DNA from 3 places in the Paenarthrobacter sp. genome. Region 3 is predicted to be linked to each of the others. Evidence: predicted binding sites of a transcription regulator. Region 3 holds the regulator's gene; each other region holds the start of a gene.
What was found. Region 3 encodes HrcA, which represses chaperone genes, less so after heat shock. Its sites were predicted from a motif close to TTNGCACTCGNNNNNNNCGAGTGCNAA; they were not measured.

Region 1 (9,885 bases), on a different contig from region 3:
TGTCACGGCGAACCCGAACGGCGGCAACATGCTGCAGTCGGATGCCTACGCGGCGGTCAAGGACGGTAACGGCTGGCTGGTCCGGAGGCTCGTCATCGAGACTCAGGAATACAGCAGCTACAACCTGCTCCTGGAAAAGAAGTTCCCCGTGATGGGCAGGCTCTGGTACCTCATCAAGGGACCGGACGTCCTGGATATCGCCGACATCCAGCCTGCTCTGACAGCAGTGGCTGCGCTGGCACGTGAGACGAAGATGAACGTCTTCACCATCAAGATCGAGCCTGACATCATCGAGTCGGACCAGGCAACGGCACAACTGAAAGCCGCGGGTCTGGTCAAGGCCCCCAACATCCAGTCCAACGACTCCACGGCCGTGCTGGATATCTCCGCTCCCGCCAATGAAGTTCTCCGCAGTATCTCCTCCAGGGCCCGTAACGCAGTCCGCAGGGCAGAACGCGAGGGGTGCGAGGTGGTCCAGGAAGAGGCAGGCCAGCAGACGTACAAAAAGCTCTACGCCCTCATGCAGAACACCGTAAACGCCAAGGGCGCCATGCCGCTGCGGAGCTACGACTACTACTCCAAGTTCTGGGAAGAGTTCTGCAGCCGCGGCCAGGGACACTTCTTCTTCATCCACGAGGACGGTGCACCAAGTGTCGGCGCTTTCGTCATCAACTACGGCTCCAAAGCAACGTACAAGGACGGCGGCTCCACCCAGAACCGCAAGCAGTACGGTGACTCCCATCTGGCCCAGTGGGCGGCGATCCAGCGCATGCAGGAACTCGGATGCGTGGAATACGACTTCTGTGGCACACCCCCCGCTGCGAGGATCAAGGACAAGACCCACCCCCTGTACGGCATGGGATTGTTCAAAACGAGCTTCACCAAGACCGTCACGGACTTCGTCGGTTGCTATGACCTCGTCCTGGGACCTGTCCGTCACAAGCTGTGGCTTAAGGGCGCGGAACGCATCTTCCGTCGACTCGAAACCATGCGTACCGGCGGCCAGTTTTACTGACCGCCACCCGCGGCCAGCAAATCAACTTCAGGCCCGCCCCGGCCACCAACGGGTGCATTCTACTTTTTAGGTTAGGTTATTTCTTTGACTCCGATCGAGGCTGGAACCGACATGGAATTTGTGATTCTCAGCGACGCTGATTTCGAAACATTCGCCAAGGGACACCCTCAGGGCAGCTTCATCCAGTCCATGGACCTCACGCGCTTCCAGCGTGCCCGTGGCCAGGAAGTTGAGCTTTTTGGCGTGACGCGCGGCGACAGCCTCATTGCTGCGGGGAAGCTCGTCTACTCGTCCAACCGTCTGGGCTACAAAACCGCAGATTGCGCCAAGGGACCCCTGATGGACTACAGCGACCCCACAGTGGTGCGCTTCGTCGTCGAGCAGTTGAAAAAGCACGCAGCCTCTAAGAAGGCTGCAGAGCTGCGTATCTCGCCCAACATCCGGTACATTGCACGTGATGAAGAGGGCGCCGAACACCCCGAAGTTGAGGATAACCGTCCGCTGCTGAAAGAGTTCGAAGGGCTGGGCTTAAAGCACCAGGGCTTCGACATGAACTTCGCCAACATCAACTGGATGTTCATCAAGCAGCTGGACGGGATCGCCGATTCCGAAGAGCTCATCATGGGCATGAACTACCGCACCCGCAAGGCCATCCGTAAAGCCGAGAAGAACGGCGTCTACCTGGAACAGGCCACGCTGGAAACGCTGGATGAGTTCTACAACGCGCTGAGCACGGCCGGCGATGAGAAGGGCTTCACGTACCGCGAACGCGAGTACTACGAGCAACTCCTCCGGAATACTTCGGACGAGTTCACTAAGCTCATGATGGCCAAGATCAATATTCCCGAATATCGGGCCTCCATAACGGAGCGCCTGGATGCTGAATCCAAGACTTTGGCAGACCTCAAGCGTGAGGTCGAGGAGACCGGCAGCAAGAAGAAGGCCAACCGTGTCAAAGTTGTCCAGGACCTCGTGGACAGCTACGAGCGCAGCCTCAAGGACATCGAACGTTTCCCCGATTCCGTAGGTGTCGCTACGGTGGCTGCCATCCATTTTGCCTGCTCCGGTGACGAACTGGTGTGCGTTATTGGTGGCACGGTTCAGGATTACATCTACTTCAACGGCGCCACGTCATTGTATTGGGGCATGATGCTGCACGCCCTGAACAATGGTTACTCGCGCTACAACTTCTACGGCACGTTCGGCATCCAAGGCCAGGACGAGACCGGGCACGGCGGGTACGAATTCAAGAAGGGCTTCGGTGGCGAGGTTGTCCAACTGGTGGGCGATTTCGTAGCACCGGTGAACCCGCTCGTCTTCCACGGCTACCGTGCGGTCAGGAAGCTTGCAGGGGCCGCCCAGACAGTACTGGGACGATTGCCACTTGAGAAATTGCCGGTAGTAGGAAAACTTCGGAGGAATCGCTAATCACACAAGCCAAGGGAGGATCACCGCGTGACTGAACGCCCCGACGGGTCCGCCAACAGGCCCCATACCGACGGGTTGCCCAAGACCCAGCCGTTGCGGCCGTCCCAGGTCCGGCAGAATGTCAACGCCAAACGCATGCTGATGCGCTTGGTTCAAGGTGACAGCCCGCCGACGGCACCCATGAACATCGTGGACCGGTTGGCCGGAAGTCCCTACGCCAACCCCACCATCCAAGTCGTGGGTGTGGACGCATCGGCCAGGAAGACCATCGATTTCGCTCTTCATCTTGCTGAAGTCATGTTCCGTTACGGTGCGGGTGCCCTTGAGGTGGAGACCAGCATGATTGCGGTCACCGCCGCCCTTGGCCTGAAGAACGTTGAAGTGGACATCACCAACCAGTCGGTGGCCATCAACTACGCGCCCAAGGACCAGACGCCCGTCACGCTGCTCCGCGTGGTGCGCTCGTGGACCAACAATTACGCCGGCCTTGCCCAAGTTCACCAATTGGTCACGGACATCGTGGCAGGTGGAGTGGGCCGTGACGAAGCTGTGCGCAGGTTGAATGAAATCATCCGCAGTGCCAAACCCTTCCCACGGTGGATGGTCACCATGGCCTTCGGCATCTTCGCTGCAGTATTCGTGGGCGTCCTCGGCGGGGGCATCGGTGCGTCCGCGGTCGCTTTTGCTTCCAACATCCTCATCAGCCTCCTCTCCCGGCAACTTGCCAGATGGCGGACGGCTGACTTCTTCAACACCATGGCGTGCGCGTTCCTGGTCACCTTCATCGCGCTGATGCTGCGTTGGGCGGGTGTGGAAATTGCGCCATCCATTGTGGTGGCGGGTGGAATCCTGCTGTTGCTCCCGACAGGTCGTCTCGTGTCCTCAGTACAAGACGCCATCAACGGCTTCCCGGTAACGGCAGCGGGCCGGTTTCTCTCGACTTTACTCACCTTCGGTGCGATCGTTGCGGGAATTGGCGTAGCCGTGGTCGTAGGAACGCTGATGGGCAGTGCAGTCCTGGATGTCACCCAGACATTCCCCGACGCGTATCCCTTGTGGATTCAAGCGGTCCTTATTGCTATCGCGGTTGTAGCCATCGGCGTCACCGAGCAGACGCAAATGCGGCTGTTACTCCCGACGGCGGCAGTGGGCATAGTGGGCTTCTTCGTTTTGTGGGGTGTGGGCGAAGCCGGCCTCGGCGACCGTTTGTCGCCAGCCGTCGCTGCGGTGGTCATCGGCTTGCTGGGTCGCGTGGTGGCGCTCAAGCTGGGTGCCCCGCAACTCGTAGTGGCCGTCCCCGCGGCGCTGATCCTGCTGCCCGGTTTGACGATCTTCCGTTCCATGTACGCCCTCACAGTTGAAGGTGGCAATATCCTGCTCGGTGCAGGTGGCATGCTCAACGCCGGCGCCATTGTGCTCGGAGTAGCGGCCGGCATCGTGCTCGGTGACAACCTGGCCAGGCCCCTGACGAAGGGCCTGTCCAGCAACGAACGGCGCAGGGTACGCAGACGCTAATGAAACCAAGCGAACGGCGCCGCCAGGAGGCGGCGCCGTTCGGCTTTAACGACTGCGGCTAGATCTGTCCCACTGGGAGCTTCTTCTCAGCCTGGAAGACTTCCTCCACGCGACCCTGTGCCCAATAGCCGGACAGCGAGACCTGAGAGCGCTCCAAGCCGCGCTGCACGAAGAAGATCTCGCGGAGTGCCTTCATGTAGCCCCGCTCGCCGTGGGCGAAGACGTCCACGCGTCCCGGCAACCATTCAGTGGCACGGAGGGCTTCGAGCAGCAGTTCGCTGGAGCCCGCTTGAACGCCCTTGCGGAAGAGCCAGTGCAACTCCACACCGGCAGGGGCGGAAATCGGAAGAATGTCGGCCTCGCTATCCACCTCAAGGAACACGGTTCCGCGGGCTTCGGGAGCAAGAACCTCGACGCAGGCTGCGATGGCCGGTATCGCGGCGTCGTCGCCGGCGAACAAGTACCAATCGGCATCGGGGGAGGGGTTGTACCCACCGCCCGGACCTGTGAAGATCAGCGAATCGCCGGGCTTGGCAGCGGCAGCCCAGGGACCGGCCAGTCCTTCATCGCCGTGCACCACAAAGTCGATAGCCAGCTCCTGTGCTTCCAGGTCTACCCAGCGGATGGTGTACGTGCGGGTGTGGGGCCACTGCTCACGGGGCATGGTGTCGCGGATGGCCCACAAGTCCATCGGGAGTTCGTACTCGACACCCGGCTGGGGAAACACAATCTTGATATAACGGTCCACGTATTCGTTGTTCGTGTAGTCGCTGAAACCAGGTCCTCCCGCCACGATGCGCACCATATGAGGCGAGAGGCGTTCATTTCGCAGGACGGTCAGGTTGACCTGCGGGCGGGTTTTGCGTGAGGCGGACGAAGTGACGGGGAGAGCAGTCATGAAGGTAAGCCTAAGCTAATTTCCTGCGCATCGGCTGGGTATGAGTCGAAGGTTACGGACCCGGCGGAACAGGACTACAGAACAGGCAATTCCCAATTAATGGGTTCAGCCCCCAAGCCAATCAGTAGTTCGTTGGTCCGGCTGAAGGGCTTGGAGCCGAAGAATCCTCGTGATGCAGAGAGCGGACTCGGATGGACTGAGACGATGGAAGGCGCCCCGCCCAGCAGGGGCACCACGCCCTCGGCGTCCTTTCCCCACAGGATTGCCACCAGCGGACTTTGGCGCCCCGCTCCGTCGGTGCGATTGGCGACGGCGGTGACCGCCGCCGTCGTGATGGCCTCCCACCCTTTGCCGCGGTGGGAGCCGGCATTTCCCGCTTCGACACTGAGGACACGGTTCAGGAGCAGGACGCCTTGCTCCGTCCAGGCGCTGAGGTCGCCGTGGACGCGGGGCGGAAGGCCGAGGTCGTCGTGGAGTTCGCGGTAGATGTTGGCGAGGCTCCGAGGGATGGGGCGGGTAGGGCGGGAAACGGCGAAGGACAACCCGATGGCGTGGCCCGGGGTCGGGTAAGGATCCTGGCCGAGAATCAATACTTTGACGTCCGCCAGGGGCTGTTTGAAGGCGCGCAACAGGTTCTTTGCAGCAGGCAGAACTTGGGCGCCATTGGCCGATTGACCCGCGACATAATCCAGTGCCTCACGGAGCTGGCCCTCGACAGGGCGCAATGCGTCAGCCCAATCGGGAGCCATCAGCTCTTCCAGCGGCTGTTTGAGCAGGGCGGCGAAGCCCGGGCCAGCAGCATCAGCCGGTTCAAGATCAAAGAGTGCATCCACGCCAGTCACCACGCCATTGTCTCCCGTGCGGGGCGCGGCTGCGAATGACACCGTTGTTATTCGCCCGTAACATGGGGGGTAGGACATTTTCCCCATCAAGCGTCGAAGGAGTGTGCCGTGGCAGAACCAGCACCGGAACCGATGGCGTCGCGGGCAACAGGCTTTGCCCTTGAGGACCTCGCGGCCGAGACCCGCAGTGACTCGCCGTTGAGCGAGCGGGACCAGCAGATGTTGGCGCTGGAGCGGCAATGGTGGAAGTACGCCGGAGCCAAGGAACAGGCTATCCGTGAGCTGTTCGATCTCTCCGCCACGCACTATTACCAAATCCTGAACGCGCTCATGGATACCGAGGACGCGTTGGCCCACGATCCCATGCTCGTCAAGAGACTGCGTAGACTACGTACGTCCCGCCAGCGTGCGAGGACTGCACGTCGCTTGGGGTCCGACGCGTAAATCGCCAGGCTGATCTGTCAGCAGCAACCAGCAAGGACATCGCTTCACCATGACCAAATATGCCAAGGACGAATTCGACCAGGTTCCGCAGAACACGTCCCGCCAGGGCGTTCATCGCGACGCCCAAGAGACTGCACGCCCCACCCTGTGGCCGGTCCTGACCGTCGGGGCAGTGGCCTTGGTGCTTGGACTGGTGGCCTTCCTGATCCTCCCCAACCTTGGGCTGGTAGCACCCAGCGCTTCGTCGAACACCACGACGCCGGCACCCTTGCAAACGTCTGCGGCACCGTCCGTTGCCCCCACTGAATCCAGCAGCGCGCCCCCCGCTTCCAGCGAACCCAGCAGTGACCCGACGCCGTCGGAATCTCCTTCCGCTACTCCATCGTCGGCCCCCGTGGACAAGGCCACTCCAGTGGCTGTCTATAACGGCGCCGGTACGGCAGGCTTGGCAGGCCGGGTAGCTGGCCTCGTCCAGGGCGACGGTTGGGCGCTAAGTACCGTAGGAAACTGGGGCGGACTGCCGCAGCAAACATCCGTGATCTTCTACAACGCTCCGGAGCAGAAGGCCAACGCGGAGGCGCTGGGTACCTTGCTGGGCATCCAGACAATCGTGGAAACGCCCGAGGTTCAACAGCCACTGGTGGTTGTGGCCGGGCCCGGCTACCAGTAGGCATCAGGCCCCTCCCGAGCTGAAAAGCCCCAACTCGGTTAAGCCTCAATAACAAAAGTGATGCCCTGCCCTTCCACGGCAGCGCGCCGCTGGTGACAGTGGTTACAGTGGACTAATTCCGGTACGGAGATCCCGGCTGCCGGTCTTGGCTACTGTGAAAGTGTGGGCATCATGGCTTTGGGAACCGTCAAATGGTTCAACGCCGAAAAAGGCTACGGATTCATCACTGTGGATGAATCCGGCGACGACGTCTTTGTGCACTGGTCTGCCATCCAGATGGATGGCTTCCGCGCCCTCGAAGAAGGCCAGCGGGTTGAGTTTGAACTGGGGGAGGGCCAGAAGGGTCCGCAAGCCGAAGGCGTCCGCGTCGCGTAGTTCGATTGCGGCGTCTACGCCAATTCCCCTCAGCCCACGGCTGAAAGCCCTTGGTTTATCAACCAAAGTGGCATCTCTGCTTGCACTCTCCCCGGTCGAGTGCTAATTATTGATTTAGCACTCCTATGGTTCGACTGCTAAGTCCGGCCCGGTTGACCCCGGCGGCGGGCAGGTAGTGAACCGGCGGAGGATCAAGAAACACCTTGGTGGGGTGAGGTCCGGAGCGCGGGGCATACAGAGGCCGCAAACGAAGGACCGTCCGTCGCGGGCACCCCATCTGATAGGTACCTTCTTAACGACTGTCCCGAAAGGACTACCGCCGTTATGGCCAAGATCATTGCATTTGATGAAGAGGCACGCCGCGGCCTCGAGCGAGGCCTGAACATCCTCGCAGACGCCGTCAAGGTCACCCTCGGCCCGCGTGGACGCAACGTCGTCCTCGAAAAGAAGTGGGGCGCCCCCACGATCACCAACGATGGTGTTTCCATCGCCAAGGAGATCGAGCTGGACGATCCTTACGAGAAGATCGGTGCAGAACTGGTCAAGGAAGTTGCCAAGAAGACGGATGATGTCGCTGGCGACGGTACCACCACTGCAACCGTTCTCGCCCAGGCACTGGTGAAGGAAGGCCTGCGCAACGTTGCCGCCGGCGCCGACCCGCTGTCCCTTAAGCGCGGTATCGAGAAGGCTGTTGAGGCAGTCATCAGCGAACTGCTGGCCTCCGCCAAGGAAATCGAAACCAAGGAAGAGATCGCAGCTACGGCTTCCATCTCCGCCGGTGACCCGGAAATCGGCAGCCTCATCGCCGAGGCCCTGGACAAGGTGGGCAAGGAAGGCGTCATCACGGTCGAGGAATCCAACACCTTCGGCCTTGAGCTCGAACTCACCGAAGGCATGCGCTTCGACAAGGGTTACATCTCTGCTTACTTCGTCACCGACGCAGAGCGTCAGGAAACGGTCCTCGAAGACCCGTACATCCTGATCGTCAACTCCAAGATCTCCAACGTGAAGGAACTCGTCACGGTTCTGGAGAAGGTCATGCAGTCCAACAAGCCGCTGCTGATCATCGCCGAAGACATCGAGGGCGAGGCCCTGGCCACCCTGATCGTCAACAAGATCCGTGGCACCTTCAAGTCCGTAGCCGTCAAGGCTCCGGGCTTCGGTGACCGCCGCAAGGCTCAGCTGGCCGACATCGCCATCCTCACCGGTGGCCAGGTCATCTCCGAAGAAGTTGGCCTCAAGCTCGAAAACGCCGGCCTGGAACTCCTCGGCACCGCCCGCAAGGTTGTTGTCACCAAGGACGAAACCACCATCGTCGAAGGTGCCGGCGACGCCGAGCAGATCGCAGGCCGCGTGGCCCAGATCCGTGCCGAAATCGAGAACTCCGACTCCGACTACGACCGCGAGAAGCTGCAGGAACGCCTGGCCAAGCTGGCCGGCGGCGTTGCAGTCATCAAGGCCGGTGCCGCAACCGAAGTTGAGCTCAAGGAACGCAAGCACCGCATTGAGGACGCAGTCCGCAACGCTAAGGCTGCTGTTGAAGAAGGTATCGTTGCCGGTGGTGGCGTTGCCCTCATCCAGGCAGGCGCAAAGGCATTCGCCAACCTCACCCTGCAGGGTGACGAGGCAACCGGTGCCAACATCGTCAAGGTTGCCATCGACGCACCGCTGAAGCAGATCGCCTTCAACGCTGGCCTCGAGCCGGGCGTTGTGGTGGACAAGGTTCGCGGCCTGCCTTCCGGCCACGGCCTGAACGCTGCCACGGGTGTCTACGAAGACCTTCTGGCTGCCGGCGTCAACGACCCCGTAAAGGTCACCCGTTCGGCTCTCCAGAACGCTGCTTCCATCGCTGGTCTCTTCCTGACCACCGAGGCTGTAGTTGCCGACAAGCCCGAGAAGAACGCTCCGGCTCCCGGTGGCGACGACATGGGTGGCATGGGCGGCTTCTAGGCCTCCCTGCTGTAGCGATACAGCCCCCGGCATCACGCTGAACAGCATCACGACGGCGGTCCTCACCTTTTGGTGGGGGCCGCTGTTTTGTTGCCACGTCAAAGCTGGACCGTCCGGGCTTGCCCAATTAGGTAGCAGATCAGGCCGTTTTGAGCGGCCGTAACGACCTGTACTGCGACTTACTTGGGTATTATCACGGTTTCAGTGTCGGTGGGGTCTGGCAGGATTAACGTCATGACGATTATTGCTGCCGCCGATGGGTCCGCCCTCGGTAATCCTGGGCCGGCCGGTTGGGCCTGGTATGTTGACGACTCCTGTTGGCGTGCAGGGGGTTGGCCGCACGGTACCAACAACCAGGGCGAATTGATGGCCGTCCTCGACCTGTTCAGGTCCACGGCCCACGTGCCACAAGAAGAATTGCTGATCCTTTGCGACAGTCAGTACGTCATCAACTGCATCACCAAGTGGATGCCGGGATGGAAGCGAAAGGGCTGGCGTAAGGCCGACGGAAAGCCCGTGCTGAATGTAGACCTTCTCAAGGACATCGACCAAGCGATCGTAGGCCGCAAATACACCTTCGAATGGGTCAAGGGCCATGCCGGCCATGACCTCAACGAGGCCGCCGATGAGCGTGCACGCGCCGTTGCCACGGCCTACCAGCAGGGCGTAGCGCACCGTGCGGGTCCCGGGTTCCCTGGCGCGCAGGAGCAGCGCGCTTCTCAGCCGCAGATGGAAGCACAGGCAGCAC
Region 2 (9,885 bases), on a different contig from region 3:
CTCCGCCGGAATCAAGCTGCACGTTCCGCCGCTGGACCTGTGCACGGATAACGGAGCCATGGTTGCCGCGCTCGGAGCGCAGCTGATCATGGCAGGCGTTGCTCCCAGCGGCGTCGGGTTCGCTCCGGACTCCTCCATGCCGGTAACTACGGTGTCAGTGCCTTCCTGAGCTTTGCCAGCTACGCGTCAGGTCCCTTGCGCATCTGTTGCACGAGGTCCATGACCACTGCCTGCAGGTCACCGTTGTGTTCTGCGGCCACTCGGCGCTGGCGCTGGTAGCTTGCTCCGCGCTCGATGATCTTCAAAACGTCTGCCAGTTCTTCGGTGCAACCCAGCTTCGCTGCGACGGGCTCCAACCGGGCGACGGTTTCCGTGAGGTGATCCGTGACCAGTTGCTCGTTGCCTTGGGCATCGAGGATGATGATGGCTTCCATGCCGTAGCGTGCGGCACGCCATTTGTTCTCCTGAACATGCCACGGCGGCATGGTGGGGATGCTGCCTCCGGAATCAAGGATGGAGGAGAACTCGTCCACCAGGCATTGCGTCAGCGCAGCGATGGCGCCTACTTCTTCAAGTGTGGCCAGGCCGTCGCAGATGCGCATCTCGATGGTGCCCAGGTTCGACACCGGCCGGATGTCCCAACGGATTTCCGACGTCGCGTCAATGACACCGGTGGTGAACATGTCCTGGACGTAGGACTCGTAGGCGTCCCATGTCTCGAACTGGAAGGGAAGCCCGGCGGTGGGCAGTTGCTGGAACATGAGCGCACGCTGGGACGCGTAGCCGGTCTCTTCGCCTGCCCAGTAAGGGCTGGAGGCGGACAACGCTTGGAAGTGCGGGAAGTAGTTGACCAAGCCGTCCAGAATGGGAAGGACCTTGTCCCGGCGGTCGATGCCCACGTGGACGTGAACGCCGTAGATCACCATCTGGCGGCCCCACCATTGGGTCCGCTCGATCAGCTTGGCGTAGCGCTCTTTGTCCGTGACGGGCTGGAGCAGGGGAGGGCTGAACGGGTGGCTGCCTGCGCAGAACACTTCCACGCCCATTGGATCGGTGACTTCACGGACGGCGGCGAGGGAACGGCTGAGGTCCTCCTTGGCGTCCTTGACCGTCTCGCAGATACCTGTGACCAGTTCCACGGTGTTGAGGAGCAGTTCGCGCTTGATATGGGGGTGTTCGTCGTCCTCGTTGAGGTCGGGGTGGTTCGCGGCGACGCCCTTCAGGACGTCGTTGGCCACTGATACCAATTCCCCTGTGCGTGCATTGACGAGCGCCAACTCCCATTCCACACCCAGTGTCGATTGCCTGGATGGCGCAAAATCAATCTGCACGTAGTCCCCTCATAGTCTGTCTCAGCCGGACACGGTTCCCCGCTGTGGGGCCGCCAGCGGTCGGATCAAGTCTAATGCAGCCGGAACGCAGGTGACTGCTGGGCGCTAAAGGGGAACAGCCTCTTCATTTGCTAATGAGAATCCTTCGCAATAGAATCGACGCATGCATCTCACAGTCCTCAGTTCCCTGGACAGCCAATGCCGGGAGTCAGCCGCTGCCAGGCTCGGCCAAACCCACGCCAATTCCGTGGTGGTCCTACACGATCTTCTGGACGGTTCGCTGGTCCTGCGGCGCATCTATCGGAACGGCCAGCTGTTCGAGCGCGAAACCACGGAATTGGAGCACGGCTGCCTTAGCTGCACCGTCAGGTTGGACGTAGTCCCGACGGCGGAACGGCTCGCCTCATGCGGCTTCGACCACGTGGTCCTGGGTCTCCCGCCCGGCGTCGCGGCCGGGATGGCCGTTACCGAGCTTCGGCGCGGATTGAGCCGCCCGGCGGTAATCGACAACGCCGTGCTGGCCCTGGACCCCGTAGACCTGGACGACCATATCTGGGACCGTCACACGCTGTTCGAATCAGGATTCACGTCCATGCCCACTGATGAGCGCACCAGTGGAGAATTTCTGATCGGCGAGTTCGGGCAGGTGGACACCGTGATGGTGCACCCCGGGCTGGGTGCTGTGCTGACCGGAGACCCTCGCGAAGGCTCCACGCAGTGGCTATTGGGTGTCGAATTGCTTGGCCAGTTGGCGTCCCACGCCAGCGTTGTTGGCGCGGCTGACGACTACCGGCCGGGATGCTTCGACGACGCCGAAGCATCGGCCCGTAACCGGCCCGGCGTCGTGCGTGTGCCCGTCAACGAAGCGAAAGGTTCCTTCCGGACGGTGCTCCATAAAGCGGGTCGACCACTGCATCCTGGACGCTTCCGCGATGCGCTTCCACAACTGGCGGCCGGTACGCACTGGCTGCGTGGCCGTCTGTGGATTGCTTCGGCGCCGAAAACGCGGATCGCCGTCCAGGGAATCGGGCCGCGCGTGTGGCTGGAAAGCACCGGAACGTGGTTGGCCGACTCGACTGAATCCACCCCTGGCCTGTCGCGCCCGGGAAAGGCGGGTGCCGACGTCGACTCTCTCCTGGACTGGCACCCCAGCCATGGCGACCGCGGAACCGTACTGGCCATCACTGGAAGGTCGGAGGACATTGATCCGCAGGAGATCATCGATCTGCTGGACGGTTGCCAACTGACGGAGGCGGAGATGAAACAGGATTTCGGCGTCTGGGATGACCCCTTGGAACTCAGCGACGCCCTCTAGGCCTAAACACCCAACACCCAACACAAAGGAGAAACACCATGAAGGTCAGGAATTCGCTGCGTGCCCTCAAAAAGATCCCCGGCGCCCAGATCGTGCGCAGGCGGGGGCGCACCTTCGTCATCAACAAGAACAACCCGCGGATGAAGGCGCGGCAGGGCTAGCCTAACGGCGTTGTTTAATGGGGGAATGCCAATCCTGAACAAAGACATGTCCCTGTGCATTTCGCTTGCGGCCCGGCCCAGCAATATCGGGACCAGGTTCCACAACTATCTGTACGATCTGCTCGGCCTGAACTTTGTCTACAAGGCATTCGCCCCCGCGGACATCACCCTTGCGGTAGCGGGCATCCGCGGCCTCCCGATCCGGGGCGCTGCGGTGTCCATGCCCTACAAGGAAGCCGTCATCCCCCTGGTTGACGTCATGGATCCGTCGGCTAAAGCCATTGATTCGGTGAACACCATCGTCAATAACCACGGTGTCCTCACCGCCTACAACACGGACTACATCGCGATCGCACGGCTCCTGAAGGACCACCAGGTTCCCAGCAGCCACACTGTGCTGCTTCGCGGTGCCGGCGGCATGGCCAAAGCCGTAGCCGCAGCCCTCCGGGACGCCGGGTTCGCCGCTGTAACCATCGTGGCCCGCAATGAGGGCACCGGCCGTGCGCTCGCAGACCTTTACGGCTTCGGGTGGCAGGACGACGTCAACGGCTCAACCGCGGACCTCATCATCAACGTCACTCCGCTGGGAATGGCGGGCGCGGATGAAACCGCCCAGTCTTTCGACGACGCCACTGTTTCCGCTGCCCAGGTGGTGTTCGACGTCGTGGCACTGCCGTCGGAGACACCGCTCATCACTGCTGCCCGGCAAGCCGGCAAGAAGGTGATTACGGGCGCCGAAGTCATCGCTATCCAAGCCGAGGAACAGTTCGTCCTGTACACGGGCGTGCGTCCGAGCGCTGAGCAGGTGCGTGAAGCCTCGGAATTCTCCCGCCGCTAACTCTTGTGACGCATCAGGTCGTCACTGGCTCCACGACAACAGCCACTCTTTCCTCGCCGATCCTGGTAAGGACCAAGGTGGCCGTTTTTGCATCCTTGCCCTTGGCCGGTTTGGCGGGAAGCAGTTGCTTCCGCAGCTCTTCAGGGGTCACAGCCGTGCCGCGTTTCTTGATATCCAGCACTGTGACGCCGTGGTTCTTCACCCATGCCTTGAGCGCCTTGACGTTGTAAGGCATTACCTCAAGTACCTTGTAGGCGCGGGCGAACGGGGTGTCGTGCAGTGCGGGGGCGCAGATGTAGGCGATGTGCTCGTCCACCAGATGCCCGCCCAGCCGATCTGCGACGTCGGCCACCAGACCTGCGCGGATCACCGCACCATCCGGTTCGTAGAGGAAGCCTTCAACAGGCCCGACGGCGGCTACCGGGCCGCCGTCGAAATCCGCGCCGCTGGTGATTTCAGCGGCGCCCTGGCTCCCAATAACCAGCGCGGCGCGACGCACGCCGGGGCGAGCCACTGCGTTGAACCATAAGGTCACTTCGGTAACGTCGCCGCCCACTGAGACCCACTGGGCTTCGCAGCCTGAGGGCACGGAATCGTGGGGAATGCCGGGTCCCATCTTGACGCCGATGGCGCGCCCCGTGGCTGCCAGGCGCTCCACGAAGGACAGCGGTGGTGAGAAAGCTTCGGGGTCCCAGATCCGCTTGGTGCCGGAGGTTGACGTTGTTCGACGCGCAGGATCCAGCCATACGCCGTCCATCCCGTCCAGCTCCACGGAGGTTGCATCCGCGTGCACCACGGTGGCATGCGGGAAGGGCATGAGATTGATGGTGGCGCAGGCGGCAGTGGTTTCATCCATCTCAACGGCTGTCACCGAAATGTCCATGGAAGCCATCGCCATGGAATCGGCGCCAAGGCCGCAGCCGAGGTCTGCAACGTGGGAGATGCCGGCCTTCGCGAAGCGCTCGGCGTGCCGTGCGGCGACATTCAAGCGCGTGGCCTGTTCCAAGCCGGCTTGGGTGAAGAGCATCTGCCGGGCGAATTCACCGAACTTCGCCTCCGCACGTGTCCGTAGCCGGGATTGCGTGAGCACCGCGGCTACGAGATCAGGGGAATGACCCGCCTTCCGGAGGTCGGCATTGACGCTGAACGAGTCGGCCTCGCGGTAGGGCCCCAAAGAGGCAAGAAGCTCCCATCCTTCAGTTGTCAGCAAGGGCGCGATCTGTTCCTGCGGTGCGTGAGGCATGGGATCAAGCCTAACGGCGCGGTGCTTGACAACGTGACCGGCGGATCAGCCGGATAGGGTTGTTTTCATGGAAGACAACGCAGCCCTGCATCACTCCACCATGACAAAGTTCGCTCGCCCGGCCCTGATCGCGGGGGCAGTGATCGCGGTGGTCTGCATCGGCCTGCTGATCATCATCTTCGCGCTGGATTCCTTCAATGCCGCCACCTATTCCGTCGCCGGCAAGAGCGTTAATGACCCCACGGAAGAAGCGCGGGGCATCCGCGAGCTCTATAGCGGCGCCAGGACTGGTGGAATCATCACGCTGGTGATCTCCGGCGTCGTAGCTGTTGCCGCTGCCGTAGTGCTCTATCTGAACCGTGGCAACGTTCCGTTGGACGAGGACGACGACGGCGAAGACTACGATCTGGACGACCTCACCGGCCGGTGACGGAGGTTCACTCATGACGAAATGCTGGCACTCGCCTTGACCGAGTGCTAACGCTTACATAGAGTCTTGTTAGCACTCTCCCCCGGAGGGTGCTAATCACGCCAAGCGTCTTCCGGCACCGCGACGACGGTTGTACGCTCCGGCACCCTAGTTCTTAGTCCATGAATCAGCTCATGAAAAGGAGAGTCCGAGTGTCGGTCTCGATTAAGCCTCTTGAGGATCGTATTGTTGTTCGCCCGCTCGAAGCAGAGCAGACCACGGCTTCCGGCCTGGTAATTCCGGACTCCGCACAGGAGAAGCCGCAGGAAGGCGAAGTTGTTGCAATCGGCCCCGGCCGCTTCGATGACAACGGCAACCGCGTACCGGTTGACGTAGCTGTTGGCGACGTCGTCATCTACTCCAAGTACGGTGGAACCGAAGTCAAGACCGGCGGCAACGAGTACCTCGTTCTGTCCGCCCGCGACGTCCTTGCGATCGTCGTAAAGTAACTTCCTGGAGCCCCGCACCGCCGTCGCGTTGGAATCATTCCAACCGTCAGCGGTGCGGGTTTTCTGTCTTGAAAGGACACAACCATGGCAAAGCAGCTTGCTTTTAACGATGCTGCCCGCCGGTCTCTTGAGGCCGGTATCGACAAGCTCGCCAACACTGTCAAGGTGACGCTTGGCCCGCGCGGCCGCAACGTCGTGCTGGACAAGAAGTGGGGCGCTCCCACGATCACCAACGACGGCGTGACCATTGCACGCGAAGTTGAGCTTGACGACCCCTACGAGAACCTTGGCGCACAGCTGGCCAAGGAAGTAGCCACCAAGACCAACGACGTCGCCGGTGACGGCACCACCACCGCTACCGTTCTGGCACAGGCACTGGTCAAGGAGGGCCTCCGCAACGTTGCTGCCGGCGCCGCTCCTGGCGAGATCAAGCGCGGCATCGAGGTTTCCGTCGAAGCCGTCGCAGCCCGCCTCCTGGAGAACGCCCGCGAAGTCGAAGGCACCCAGGTTGCCAGCGTCGCAGCCATCTCCGCGCAGAGCGACGAGGTTGGCGAACTGCTGGCTGAAGCGTTCGGCAAGGTTGGCAAGGATGGTGTCATCACCATTGAAGAATCCTCCACCACCCAGACCGAACTGGTCCTCACCGAGGGCATGCAGTTCGACAAGGGCTACCTTTCCCCGTACTTCGTTACCGACGCAGAGCGCCAGGAAGCTGTCCTTGAGGACGCCCTCATCCTGATCAATCAGGGCAAGATCTCCTCGCTGCAGGATTTCCTGCCGCTGCTGGAGAAGGCCCTGCAGGCCAACAAGCCGCTCTTCATCATTGCTGAAGACATCGAAGGCGAAGCCCTCTCCACGCTGATCGTTAACCGTATCCGCGGCACGCTCAACGTTGTTGCCGTCAAGGCTCCGGGCTTCGGCGACCGCCGCAAGGCCATGCTCCAGGACATCGCGACGCTCACGGGCGCCCAGGTTGTTTCGCCGGACCTCGGCCTGACCCTGGACAGCGTTGGCCTTGAGGTACTTGGTACCGCTCGCCGCATCACGGTGACCAAGGACAACACCACCATCGTTGACGGTGCAGGCACGGCCCAGGACGTAGCTGACCGCGTGGCGCAGCTGCGTGCTGAGCTCACCCGGACGGACTCCGACTGGGACAAGGAAAAGCTGCAGGAACGCCTGGCCAAGCTGGCCGGCGGCATCGGCGTGATCAAGGTTGGCGCAGCCACCGAGGTTGAGCTGAAGGAAAAGAAGCACCGCATCGAGGACGCCGTTTCCTCCACGCGTGCAGCCCTCGAAGAAGGCATCGTTTCCGGTGGCGGTTCCGCACTCATCCACGCCCTCAAGGCGCTGGACGAGTCCCCGGCCGTCAAGGCGCTGGAGGGTGACGCAGCAGCTGCTGTTGGCATCGTCCGCCGCGCCCTGGTTCAACCGCTGCGCTGGATCGCCCAGAACGCCGGTTTCGATGGCTTCGTGGTTGTGGCCAAGGTTTCCGAACTGGAAGCCAACCACGGCTTCAACGCCAAGTCCGGCGAGTACGAGGACCTGATCGCCGCCGGCGTGATCGACCCCGTCAAGGTCACCCGCTCGGCTCTCCGCAACGCCGCTTCCATCGCTGCCTTGGTTCTCACCACCGAGACCCTGGTTGCCGAGAAGCCGGCTGAGGAAGAAGACGCACACGCAGGCCACCAGCACTAACAGCCTGTTCCACAAAAGCCCCGGTCGCATTGACCGGGGCTTTTGTTGTTTCCGGGTGGAGTCGTGGCCTGTGTCGCGAGCTATTGTGGGCGTACGACGGCGGCGGTAACCTGACGCTATTACGGCGGCTTGGGTGCGCCATCCGGTCCGTTCCCGGTCGCAGGGTGAGCTATGACAGTTCCGGACACAGATTTGGACTTGGGACGCTCGGCATTCCACGAGCGTCGTTGGCGCGATGCGCTTGAGTGTCTCGCCCGCGCCGATGCCGGGGGCGGTCTTCCTCCGCAGGACATCGAGTTGGCGGCATCGGTGGCGATGTTGCTTGGCTTGAATGCCCAAAGCATCGAGTACCTGGCCAGGGCACACGAGGAATTCCTGACCATGGGGGACACCGACAGCGCGGCGAGGTGCGCCTCTTGGCTTGTCATGTTCCTGATGGACATGGGCGAGCAAGCCCGTGGCAACGGGTGGTTGGCCCGTGCCAAACACTTATTGGAGGGGATGGCGGGTCCTTGTGCCGCCGAGGGGTATCTTCTGATCCCGGCCGCCCTGGGTTTGTTGCGTACCGGAGCCCCTGAAATGGGACAGGGCCTGTTCGCTAGGGCCTTGGAGCTGGGTGCCTCATTCCATGACCAAGACCTCCGCGCCCTGGGCCAGCTTGGTGTAGGCACGTCCCAGGTTTCCCTTGGACATGTGGAAGAAGGGCTGCAAATCCTGGACGAAGTGATGGTTTCGGTTACCGCAGGTGAGATCTCTCCCATTCCTGCGGGCATCATCTACTGCGCCGTCTTGGGCAGTTGCCGTCTGTCACACGATGTCCGCCGCGCCCACGAGTGGACCGCGGCCTTGGAGCGGTGGTGTGGGGAGCGCCCGGACATGGTGATGTTCAGCGGGCAATGTCAGGCATACCGGGCAGAACTTCTCATACTCCATGGAGCGTGGGACGAAGCACTGGCAGTGGCGCGCGCGGCCGAAGGCAGGGTGAGGAAGGGCGATCCGGATGCCACGTTCGGATCCTGGTATCAGCAGGGCGAAGTGTTCCGCCTACAGGGGTTCGTGGAGGAAGCGGCGAAGGCCTACGCTACGGCCGCGGGGACGGGTTTCGAGCCTGTTCCCGGCATCGCACTGCTTCAGCTGGTCCAGAATAAAACCGCCCAGGCGCAGGCCACCATGCGACGCGCGATGGCTGATGCGGACTCAGCCAACCGTCGTCGATTGCTGCCTGCCGCCGTCGATGTTGAACTTGCCGTTGGGGATGTCGCCGCAGCCAGGCTCGCGCTGGACGAATTGGCCGAGCCACTCAACGAGGCAAGCCTGCCGCTGGAACTCGCCCTAGGTGCCCATGCCGCGGCGCAGGTGCTGCTGGCTGAAGGTCAACCCCAGGCAGCCCTGCGCGAGTCGAGACGCGCGTGGCGGACCTGGTACAGCCTCGAAGCTCCCTATCAGGCGGCCCGGTGCAGGGTACTTGCCGGGCGTGCCTGCGCCCTATTGGGTGACCCCGACTCTGCCGACATGGAGTTCGAAGCTGCCAAGGCCGAGTTCGCGGATCTCGGGGCAACCCCGGCTGTAGCCGAAGTCTTGGAACTTACCGGTGAGAAGAACAAGGGCAGCTCCCCACTGACAAGCCGCGAGCTGGAAGTCCTGCGGCTCGTGGCCGGTGGACATGCGAACCGGACTATCGCCAGGGAGCTTTACCTCAGTGAGAAGACCGTGGCACGGCATGTGAGCAACATACTCTCCAAGCTCGCCGTGCCGTCCCGGGCTGCCGCCACAGGCTATGCCTTTGAGCATGGCCTGATCCACTGACGCTGACGCAATGCTATTCCTGCGCAGAATTACCCATGCCCTATTGAGCGATTGGCTCATTTGCCCGACGCGGCGCCAGGCGTCGGCCTCATAGCGTGGCTTTATGAACATTCTTTGATCTTCCGGCTGGTCCCTTGTGGCTGCTGCACACCTTCTACGTCACAGCCTCTGCCGTGATGCTCGTGTGGTGTCTCCGGTATCGCAATGCGCCCGCTGCAGATCGTTTGCCAGGGGCCTTAACGGCAGATGTTCATGAACCACAGCAGGCCCATTAGTCCACCGCAAACCCGCAAAAAATACAGGAGAAGATCATGTCCACAATCCAGAATCGAGTGGTTGACACCATCATCGTGGGAGGTGGCCAGTCGGGACTCGCGCTTGGGTACTGGTTGGCCAAGCAAGGCCGGAACTTCCTCATCCTCGACGAACACCAGAGGCCAGGGGATGCTTGGCGCCAACGCTGGGACTCCTTGCGGCTCTTCACGCCGGCCAAGTATGACGGCCTTCCAGGCTTATCTTTCCCGGGTGACCGGTTGGTCTTTCCCACCAAGGATCAACTGGCCGACTATCTGGAG
Region 3 (9,588 bases):
CGGCTTGTTCCGACTGGCCTATGCCCAGTGGCGGGAATTACCGCGCGAGTGTCGACAGTAAGGATCCTGCGTGTCTCCCATGGCCCGCACCGCACCGGTGCCCGCCGCAACAGATCCGGCCATCATCCGGAACTTCTGCATCATTGCCCATATCGACCACGGTAAATCCACCTTGGCCGACCGCATGCTGCAGTACACCGGCGTCGTTAAGCAACGCGACATGAAGGCCCAGTATCTGGACCGTATGGATATCGAACGTGAGCGCGGCATCACCATCAAATCCCAGGCTGTTCGTATGCCGTGGGAACTCGATGGCAACAGCTATGCGCTGAACATGATCGATACTCCCGGCCACGTCGACTTCACCTATGAGGTGTCCCGTTCCCTGGCGGCCTGTGAAGGTGCAGTGCTGCTGGTGGACGCTGCCCAGGGCATCGAGGCCCAGACCCTTGCCAACTTGTACTTGGCGATGGAAAACAACCTCACCATCATTCCGGTCTTGAACAAGATCGATCTCCCGGCCGCGCAGCCCGAGAAGTATGCGGCTGAGCTTGCCAACCTGATTGGTGGCGATCCGGATGATGTGCTCAAGGTTTCAGGTAAAACCGGCGTAGGTGTGGAAGCGCTGCTGGACAAAATTGTCCGCGACCTTCCCGCGCCCGTTGGCGATCCCAATGCTCCGGCACGCGCCATGATCTTTGACTCGGTCTATGACACCTACCGCGGCGTGGTCACCTATGTCCGTGTGGTTGACGGCATGCTGCACCCCCGGGAACGCATCCAGATGATGTCCACCAGGGCCACGCACGAGCTCTTGGAGATTGGTGTCAGCTCCCCGGAGCCCACACCGTCCAAGGGCTTGGGCGTCGGTGAGGTGGGATACCTGATCACCGGTGTGAAGGACGTCCGCCAGTCCAAGGTTGGCGACACGGTCACCAACCTGGCCAAGCCGGCATCGGAGTCGCTCAGCGGTTACGCCGATGCCAAGCCGATGGTCTTCTCCGGTCTCTACCCGCTGGACGGAACGGATTACCCGGTACTCCGCGACGCCCTCGAAAAGCTGATGCTCAATGACGCCGCGCTGGTTTACGAGCCCGAGACGTCTGCAGCGCTGGGCTTCGGTTTCCGTGTTGGGTTCCTTGGGTTGCTTCACCTCGAGATCACGCGTGAGCGCCTCGAGCGCGAGTACAACCTGGACCTTATCTCCACGGCTCCCAACGTGGAGTACGAGGTGACCCTGGAGGACAAGAAGGTTATCCACGTCACCAACCCCAGCGAGTACCCCACGGGCAAGATCTCCGAGGTCCGTGAACCAATGGTGTCCGCAACCATCCTGGCGCCCAACGAATTTGTCGGATCCATCATGGAACTCTGCCAGAGCCGCCGTGGCCAGATGCGCGGCATGGACTACTTGTCCGAGGATCGCGTGGAGCTCCGCTACTGGATCCCGCTGGCCGAAATCGTCTTCGACTTCTTCGACCTCCTGAAGTCCAAGACACGCGGCTACGCCTCGCTTGACTGGAAAGCCGACGGCGAACAGGTGGCCGACCTCGTCAAGGTGGACATCCTGCTCCAAGGTGAACAAGTGGACGCATTCAGCGCCATCACCCACCGTGACAAGGCCTACGCCTACGGTGTGATGATGACGGGGAAGCTCCGTGAGCTCATTCCCAGGCAACAATTCGAGGTGCCTATCCAGGCCGCCATCGGATCACGCATCATTGCACGCGAGAGCATCCGGGCCATCCGCAAGGACGTTCTTGCCAAGTGCTACGGCGGTGACATCACCCGTAAGCGCAAACTTCTGGAAAAGCAGAAGGAAGGCAAGAAACGCATGAAGATGGTTGGACGCGTGGAGGTGCCCCAAGAGGCATTCATCGCAGCCCTGACCACTGACGAGTCCAAGGACAAGGCCAAGAAGTAAATGCCCAGCGTCCTACCTCTGGGCGACCCTGCACCTGCGGATGGCATTTTGCCTCCGCAGGTGCTGGCCGGCGTCGAGCACCGCAATTTCGGGCTCTACGTCCATATCCCGTTTTGCGCCGTTCGCTGCGGCTACTGCGACTTCAATACCTATACGGCCACCGAGCTTGGCGGTGGGGCCTCGCAGGATGCTTACGCTACTACGGCGGTATCTGAGCTCGACTTCGCGTCGTTGGCACTGGACGCGTCCGGTTTGCCTCGGCGTCCTCTCAGCACTGTTTTCTTTGGTGGGGGTACTCCCACGCTCCTCCCGGCGGAAGACCTGGCGCGGATCCTGCGCGCCGCCGTCGACCATTGGGGCTTGGAGCCCGGCGCTGAGGTGACAACTGAGGCCAATCCCGATTCTGTGACCCCCGAATCTCTGAAGGTGCTGGCTGATGCCGGATTCACCCGGGTCTCGTTCGGCATGCAATCCGCCGTCCCGCACGTTCTGAAAGTACTGGACCGCACCCATACTCCAAGCCGCGTGCCTCTGGTGGTGCAATGGGCACGTGAAGCGGGCCTTGCAGTGAGCCTGGACCTCATCTACGGCACGCCCGGGGAATCCATGGCTGACTGGCAGCTGTCACTCGAAACTGCGCTCTCATACCAGCCGGATCACATCAGTGCTTATGCACTGATCGTCGAAGACGGTACCAAACTTGCCGCCCAGATTCGACGCGGCGAAGTACCCGGAATCGATGACGACGACCACGCAGCCAAGTACGAGTTGGCGGACAAAATGATCTCCCAAGCAGGATTGAACTGGTACGAGGTCAGCAATTGGTCCCGGACACCGGAACAGGCTTGCCGGCACAATCTTGCCTACTGGCGCGGGGATGACTGGTGGGGCATCGGACCAGGGGCACACTCCCACGTGGGAGGTGTTCGGTGGTGGAATGTCAAGCACCCCACTGCCTATGCGGGACGGTTGGCTGCTGGAAGCTCGCCGGCCGCCGGCCGGGAAACCCTCGACGCTGAAACCCGCGAAGTTGAGCGCATCATGCTCGAAGCGCGGCTCGGAACGGGCTTGTCCGTGGATGCATTGGACGCGATCGGGAGGCATGCGATGGCCGGGCTGATTGCTGACGAGCTGGTGGACCCCGTTCAGGCGTTCAAGGGCCGGCTTGTCTTGACGTTGAAGGGGCGGCTGTTGGCTGACGCCGTAGTCCGCAGGATCCTTCCGGACTAACCGCAGCGCCCGCCCGAAAGGGGCGGGGCTACTTTATCCAGCGCAGGTTGACCTTGTAACGGTGAGGTTGCCCGTGGTTTACCCGGATTCCGGCCGAGACTGAGAAGCACGTCAGGGCCACCCAAATGGCTGTGGCAATCACGGCGAAGATGTTGCCCACAACCGGCAGCAGCACCAGAATGTTGGCCAGCACTGCGGCGATGGTGGGAGGCAACGTGAAGTTCAGCGCCTCTTTGGATTCCTGCGCGGTGAACGGCCCGCGATCCCGGAAAATCAAGTAGATCAGAAGGGATGGCAGGCATCCCAGGATGCCGCCAAAGTGGGCCAGCGTAGCCCACTGCCTGTCTTCGCTGGCCGTTAACGGGAGTGCGTTGGCAGGCGCGCCATGGTACTGGGGCCGGCCTGCGGCGCTACCCGGTTCTTCAGGAGCGTTATCTGCCACGGTGTCTTCCCTTTGCTTTAAAAGATGCTGCGGTATTGCTGTCCCAGAATACCGGCCCCAACGTAGTTCCCGGGACCAACGCCCCGTTGACACGGTAGTTGCTGTTCCTTCATGGACGTCGCCTCAAGGAACTGTCAGGAAGTCGATGACTTCTTCGACACGGCCCAGGAGTGAGGCTTCAAGGTCGGCATAAGTTCGAACCGCTCCGAGGAGCCGCTGCCAGCCCAAGCCTATGTCCTCTGCGGTATCGTGGGGCCAGCCGAAGGCTGTGAGGATTCCTGTCTTCCAATCGATCCCTCGTGGAACGGCAGGCCAAGCCTCTATGCCCAGGACCTTTGGCCGGATGGCCTGCCAGACGTCCACATAGGGGTGGCCGACAATCAAAACGTTTCCTGCCGCTCCGGGCACCGTCATTGCATCGGCGGCGATGCGCGACTCTTTGGACCCGGGGACAAGGTGGTCCACCAGGATGCCAAGGCGGCGGCCCGGGCCAGGATTGAAGGCAGCGATGGCTGACTTCAGGTCGTCAACGCCATGCAAAGGCTCCACGACGATGCCCTCCACACGGAGATCGTCACCCCAGACCTTCTCGACGAGCTCGGCGTCGTGCTTTCCTTCCACCCAAATGCGGCTGGCCTTTGCCACCTGGGCACGTTGGCCTTGTACCCTCACGGATCCGGACGCTGTCCGGCTGGAAGGAGCGGCAGAGGCGGCAGGACGGGCGGCAGGGGGCATTAGCCGGATGGCCTGCCCCTCCAGAAGGAACCCGAATCCCAACTGGAATGACTTGATCTTTCCACGCCTGTCTTCAAGGGAGACAACGTGCATTCCGCCTGATTTCTCAACACGAGTGACTTCGCCCACCCAGCCCGACTGCACGTCTTCGAGGACCATTCCCCGCTGTACGGCCACTTCCGGCAGCTGGTTTTTGCTGGGAGCGGACAGATCCTGCGGGCCCCAATTGTCGAAAGCCAAGGGATTCCTACCTTTTGTGCGGGTTTATGGCGCGGGCCGAAGCCGGCCACGGGAGGTTTCAATGCTAGCAACGGGGTGGCTCATACTAGACTTGTTAGCACTTGGGCATGTTGAGTGCTAAGTGTGGTGGTCCGGTTGAGATCCCGCGTTGACCGGTCGCAGGGACCAAGGTAGTCGTCAGGAGGTGGAGCAATGAGTGAGCCGCGCAAGCTTGAGGTGCTGCGTGCCATCGTTGAGGATTACGTGCATTCCAGGGAACCTGTTGGATCGAAGGCCCTCGTGGAGCGTCACCATCTTGGCGTCTCCAGTGCCACCATCAGGAACGACATGGCTGTCCTGGAAGAGGAAGGCCTGATTGCAGCGCCCCACACCAGCGCGGGCCGAATCCCAACGGACAAGGGCTACCGCCTTTTCGTTGACCGCATTTCCCAAGTCAAACCGCTTTCGGCTGCCGAACGCAGGGCGATCCACTCGTTGCTTGAAGGCCCGGATGATGTTGATGACATCCTGGAGCGAACTGTAAGGCTCCTGTCGCAGCTGACCAACCAAGTGGCCGTCGTGCAGTATCCGCATTCCAACCGTGCTCTGGTCCGGCACGTGGAATTCGTCTTGTTGGCCCCAAAACAGGTGCTTGTGGTCCTCATTGCGGATACGGGCAGCGTTGGGCAGAAGGTCATCGACGCCGGCTCTGACGTGAGTAACGAGGCGCTGATGCTCCTGAGGTCGCGCTTCCTCGGCAGCATCGCCGCCACCCAGCTGGCTCTTTTGCCCCAAGTGCTTCCTTCGGTAGTCGCCTTGTGTCCGCCGGAGCTCCGCAGCGTGGCGCAGACGCTGGCTCAGGGGTTGCAATCACTCAGCGACACCAGCCGTGAAGAGCGCATCCTGATGGCAGGAACCGCCAACCTGGCCCGCTCCAATGTGGACTTCCCGTTGAGCATCGGTCCTGTGCTGGAGGCTCTCGAGGAACAAGTTGTCATGCTCCGGTTGTTGTCTGACATGGGGGATGATCCCCGCGGCGTCACCGTGAGCATTGGACGTGAGAATCCGTACGACGGACTGGCTGAGGCGTCCGTCGTAGCTACGGGCTACGGCTCCGGCGCGAAAGTGGGGATTCTCGGTCCGACACGCATGGACTATCCCACCACCATGGCAGCCGTACGCGCCGTGGCCCGTTACCTTTCCCGCATTCTCGGCGGTTGAACAAGCCGGTCCGAGGAAAAATCCGCAGTACAACAAGGAAGAGATACCGACTTTGAGCAGCCACTATGACGTTTTGGGAGTCTCGCCGGAAGCCACCGGGGAAGAGATCAAAAAGGCGTACCGCAAGTTGGCGCGGAAACTGCACCCCGACGTAAACCCCGGTGAAGATGTCGCGGAACAGTTCAAGGCCGTGACCCACGCTTACGAAGTGTTGTCAGACCCCCAGAAGCGCCGGGTCTACGATGCCACTGGCAATGAGAACGGCACCGACAACGGTTTCGGTGGCGGCTACTCCGGTCAGGGTTTCGCGTTCCAGGACATCTTCGACACCTTCTTTGGTGGCGGCGGCGGCCACGGTGGTCCCGCCTCGCGTGTCCGTCGCGGCCAGGACGCACTCATCAGCGTCCGCATCGACCTCAAGGACGCGGTGTTCGGCGTAAACAAGAAGCTTGAAGTGGACACTGCTGTGGTTTGCCCCACCTGTGACGGCAGCTGCTGCCGCCCGGGCACCCACCCGGAACGCTGTGACATTTGCGGTGGCAGTGGCCAGGTACAGCGGGCCGTCCGATCCATTCTTGGTCAGGTCATGACCACTGCACCTTGTGGTTCCTGCGAGGGCTTTGGCACGGTCATTAAGGACCCTTGCAACGAGTGCAATGGACAGGGCCGAATCCGTAGCCGCCGTTCCCTCACCATCAAAGTACCGGCAGGCGTCGCAACCGGTACTCGCATCCAGTTGTCCGGGCAGGGCGAAGCAGGTCCCGCAGGTGGTCCCGCCGGTGATCTCTACGTCGAAATCCGGGTCAACAACGATTCCATGTTCATGCGTGAAGGCGATGACCTTCATGCCACGCTCAGCGTTCCCATGACGGCGGCGGCACTTGGTACAGAGCTGCAGCTGGACACCTTCGACGGCGCGCAGGATATCGACGTGAAGGCTGGCACGCAGTCGGGCGAGGTCATTACCCTCCGCGGCCTGGGCGTCACGCACCTCCGTGGTTACGGACGAGGCGACCTCAAGGTGCACCTGCACGTGGAGACGCCAGGCAAGCTCGACCCTGCCCAGGAAGAACTCTTGCAGCAACTCGCCAAGCTGCGCGGTGAGCAGTTCACCGAAGGAAAGCTTGTGGCAAGCGGCGGCATGTTCGCGAAGCTGCGGGACAAGCTGGGTAACCTGTAGCGGTGAGCAATCCCGTTTTCTTTACAACGGCGGGTAGCCTCGACCAGGTGATTCCGGGCTCCACTTTCGTGCTGGATGGTCCTGAGGCCCGTCATGCTGTCACGGTCAAGCGCCTGGCTGTGGGTGAGCCGGTGGACCTGGCGGATGGATCGGGCGTGCGGCTGATAGGCACCGTAGTCGACGCCGGATCAAGCAGCTTGACCGTTAAGGCATCCGAGGTGGTCCACGAGGAGCAGCCCGAAATCCGGTTGGTGCTGGTTCAGGCCCTTGCTAAAGGCGACCGCGATGAACTTGCCATCGAGACGGCCACGGAACTAGGAATTGATGCCGTCATTCCTTGGCAGTCCGAACGAGCAATCGTGCGTTGGAAGGGCGAAAGGGCTGCTAAAGCCCACGCGAAGTGGCAGTCGGTGGTCACTGCAGCAGCCAAGCAGGCGCGGCGTGCCTGGATCCCTGAGGTGCGAAACATCGTGGACACCTCCGCACTGGCGAAGAGTGTTGCGACCGCTGACTTAGCCATCATCCTGCATGAAGACGCCAAGAACCCCCTGCGGACTGTCCTTGAAAAGTCGGATGCGTTGCCAAATGAGGCTTCAGGTACGCCGCGCGAGGTCCTTTTGATCGTTGGACCGGAGGGCGGAATCTCACCTCGTGAAGTTACACGTCTCAGCGATGCGGGTGCCGTAACGGCCCTATTGGGTCACCATGTGTTGCGGTCGTCGACGGCGGGACCTGCCGCCGTCGTTCTGGCCAGTGACGTTCTGGGCCGCTGGTAACCAGCCCGCAGTTGGACGGACCGGCAGAGTATCCGACCCCGGTCGCTAGCCGACGTTGAACAGGCGGGTATCGGTGCTCGCTTCGATGGTTGCGCCGGCTTCGTCGACCTGTGAAACCCGCAACTCATACTTGCCGGCCTTCAACGTAGCGCTGAAGCTGAAAAGTCCGTATTGTCCCGGTTCACCAGTTGCCTCGGTTTGGCCCGTGAGCAGGCTGGTCTTTTCGCCTTTGCTGTTCTCTTGGAGGATCTGCCAGCTGACGGGCCGTGAGCTGTCCGTGCTACGGCCGTTGAACTTCACGACGCCGGCCGGCAAGGACGTTTCTTCCTGCGGATCGATTATCCAGAGCGGCGCCACCAGCGATGCGTTCCGTTCCATGGGCTGGCCGAGCTGCACCTGCCCGAACGCCATGTAGTCCTTGTGTCCGTCAACCAAAATGACAACCTGGATTTGCTGGCCCGAGTTTATGACTCCCGACGACGAGGCTGCTGCCGTAGCCGTGTAGACCAACTGCTGAACGGCGCGATGCGCCATTCCGGCGTCGAGGTTCGAATTGAAAGCGTCCCGGGAGATATCAACGGTAATTACGTTTTTACCGGAGATCGAGGTGGCAAGACTCTCCGGATCCTGCCAGGGCGTAAAGAAGTCGTGATCCAAAGGCTTTTCAGACATCATGATCCGGAGCGCGGTGGTTACGGGGTTCCCGTCGCTGGGAATGTCCCGGAACTCGCGGTAGAGGTAGACCTCTTCCTTGCTGCGTCCGATCCAGTAGACCGGGATCTTGGTGGAGGCCTGCGTGGTCTCCAGGGGAGCGTTGCTGGCCGGGGCATCCTGGACGGTGACCGGTGGCGAACTTATGCTTGATTGGCTATCGCCGCCATTGGCTATGCACCCGGTCAGCAAGAGGACAGAAAACATCGCTGGCACGGCGATGACGGACCTCGTCCGCCTGTGCGCGCCGCTCCGGATGCTTACTGGCTTTGCGATGGGTTTCCTGCCTTAACGTGTCTCTTGGCGGCCGCAGCCGCCGGGGCCGGACCACAGGGTGCTGATCCCACCCGCTATGCCAGCTTGGCACATCGTCGACGGCGGTCGGCCGGGATTGGGTTGCCGGACGTCAACTGAAACAGGATTGATACCCGCTTGATGCAGAGTTGAGACAATATGTCTGACGTGACGGTGCAGGCCCCGAAGATGCCGTCCGCTGAGGTTCATCGCGGGCCGGGCTGGCGTAGGATTGAAGACATTCCGGCATCCGGGCGGCGCCTTTCAGCGGCCACGAATGTCGAATCGATGGAGTAATACGACCAACCGGAGGAGAAAAGGCCTAAGGCCAGCACTATGAGTGAATCTTTGAACGGGCGGCTCAGGACCGGAAACGGCAACCAGCCGCCCACCGAGTTCCCGCACACACTACCGGGTACGCGCACGGAAGTTGTCACGTTCGACAACTCCGACCAAATGGTTCACTCGTTGGGCAGCCACGACGAAGCCTTGCGATACATCGAGGAACAGTTCCAGGACGTCAATTTCCACGTCCGTGGCAATGAACTCTCCATGACCGGGCCTTCCGCAGTCATTCCACGTATCATGCGTCTTTTGGAGGAAGTCCGGGGGCTCGTAGCGAAGGGGACCGTGGTCACTCCGGATATCCTGCAGCAGCTCGTGTCCCTGTTGAGGACGCAGTCCGTTCAGAATCCGGCGGATGTCCTGACGCACAACATCCTGTCCAGCAGGGGTAAGACCATACGGCCCAAAACGCTGAACCAGAAAAACTACGTTGACGCCATTGACGACAACACCGTAATTTTCGGAATTGGTCCGGCAGGTACTGGAAAGACGTACCTTGCGATGGCCAAAG

Region 1: groL (chaperonin GroEL) is a predicted target of HrcA. The motif match lies at 7,302-7,328, and genes of this name have one in related genera.
Region 2: groES (co-chaperone GroES) is a predicted target of HrcA. The motif match lies at 5,343-5,369, and genes of this name have one in related genera.

Annotation. Positions count from the first base shown of each region.
Region 1 is NZ_JAPSHI010000004.1:2,741-12,625, forward strand. It holds gene RIF72_RS04465 (peptidoglycan bridge formation glycyltransferase FemA/FemB family protein) at 1-1,015, shown strand, start outside; gene RIF72_RS04470 (peptidoglycan bridge formation glycyltransferase FemA/FemB family protein) at 1,127-2,443, shown strand; gene RIF72_RS04475 (threonine/serine exporter family protein) at 2,471-3,958, shown strand; gene RIF72_RS04480 (siderophore-interacting protein) at 4,017-4,856, opposite strand; gene RIF72_RS04485 (uracil-DNA glycosylase) at 4,931-5,701, opposite strand; gene RIF72_RS04490 (DUF3263 domain-containing protein) at 5,807-6,142, shown strand; gene RIF72_RS04495 (LytR C-terminal domain-containing protein) at 6,192-6,812, shown strand; gene RIF72_RS04500 (cold-shock protein) at 6,984-7,187, shown strand; gene groL (chaperonin GroEL) at 7,512-9,137, shown strand; gene RIF72_RS04510 (ribonuclease HI family protein) at 9,372-9,885, shown strand, end outside.
Region 2 is NZ_JAPSHI010000001.1:396,108-405,992, reverse strand. It holds gene tsaD (tRNA (adenosine(37)-N6)-threonylcarbamoyltransferase complex transferase subunit TsaD) at 1-169, shown strand, start outside; gene RIF72_RS01845 (glutamate--cysteine ligase) at 180-1,331, opposite strand; gene RIF72_RS01840 (GTP-binding protein) at 1,495-2,646, shown strand; gene ykgO (type B 50S ribosomal protein L36) at 2,685-2,807, shown strand; gene RIF72_RS01830 (shikimate 5-dehydrogenase) at 2,833-3,645, shown strand; gene RIF72_RS01825 (class I SAM-dependent methyltransferase) at 3,659-4,888, opposite strand; gene RIF72_RS01820 (hypothetical protein) at 4,956-5,318, shown strand; gene groES (co-chaperone GroES) at 5,510-5,806, shown strand; gene groL (chaperonin GroEL) at 5,891-7,504, shown strand; gene RIF72_RS01805 (LuxR C-terminal-related transcriptional regulator) at 7,676-9,310, shown strand; gene RIF72_RS01800 (NAD(P)-binding domain-containing protein) at 9,622-9,885, shown strand, end outside.
Region 3 is NZ_JAPSHI010000028.1:33,603-43,190, reverse strand. It holds gene lepA (translation elongation factor 4) at 71-1,924, shown strand; gene hemW (radical SAM family heme chaperone HemW) at 1,925-3,154, shown strand; gene RIF72_RS16930 (DUF4870 domain-containing protein) at 3,183-3,596, opposite strand; gene RIF72_RS16925 (DUF3097 family protein) at 3,720-4,571, opposite strand; gene hrcA (heat-inducible transcriptional repressor HrcA) at 4,764-5,771, shown strand; gene dnaJ (molecular chaperone DnaJ) at 5,824-6,951, shown strand; gene RIF72_RS16910 (16S rRNA (uracil(1498)-N(3))-methyltransferase) at 6,954-7,727, shown strand; gene RIF72_RS16905 (GerMN domain-containing protein) at 7,773-8,645, opposite strand; gene RIF72_RS16900 (PhoH family protein) at 9,069-9,588, shown strand, end outside.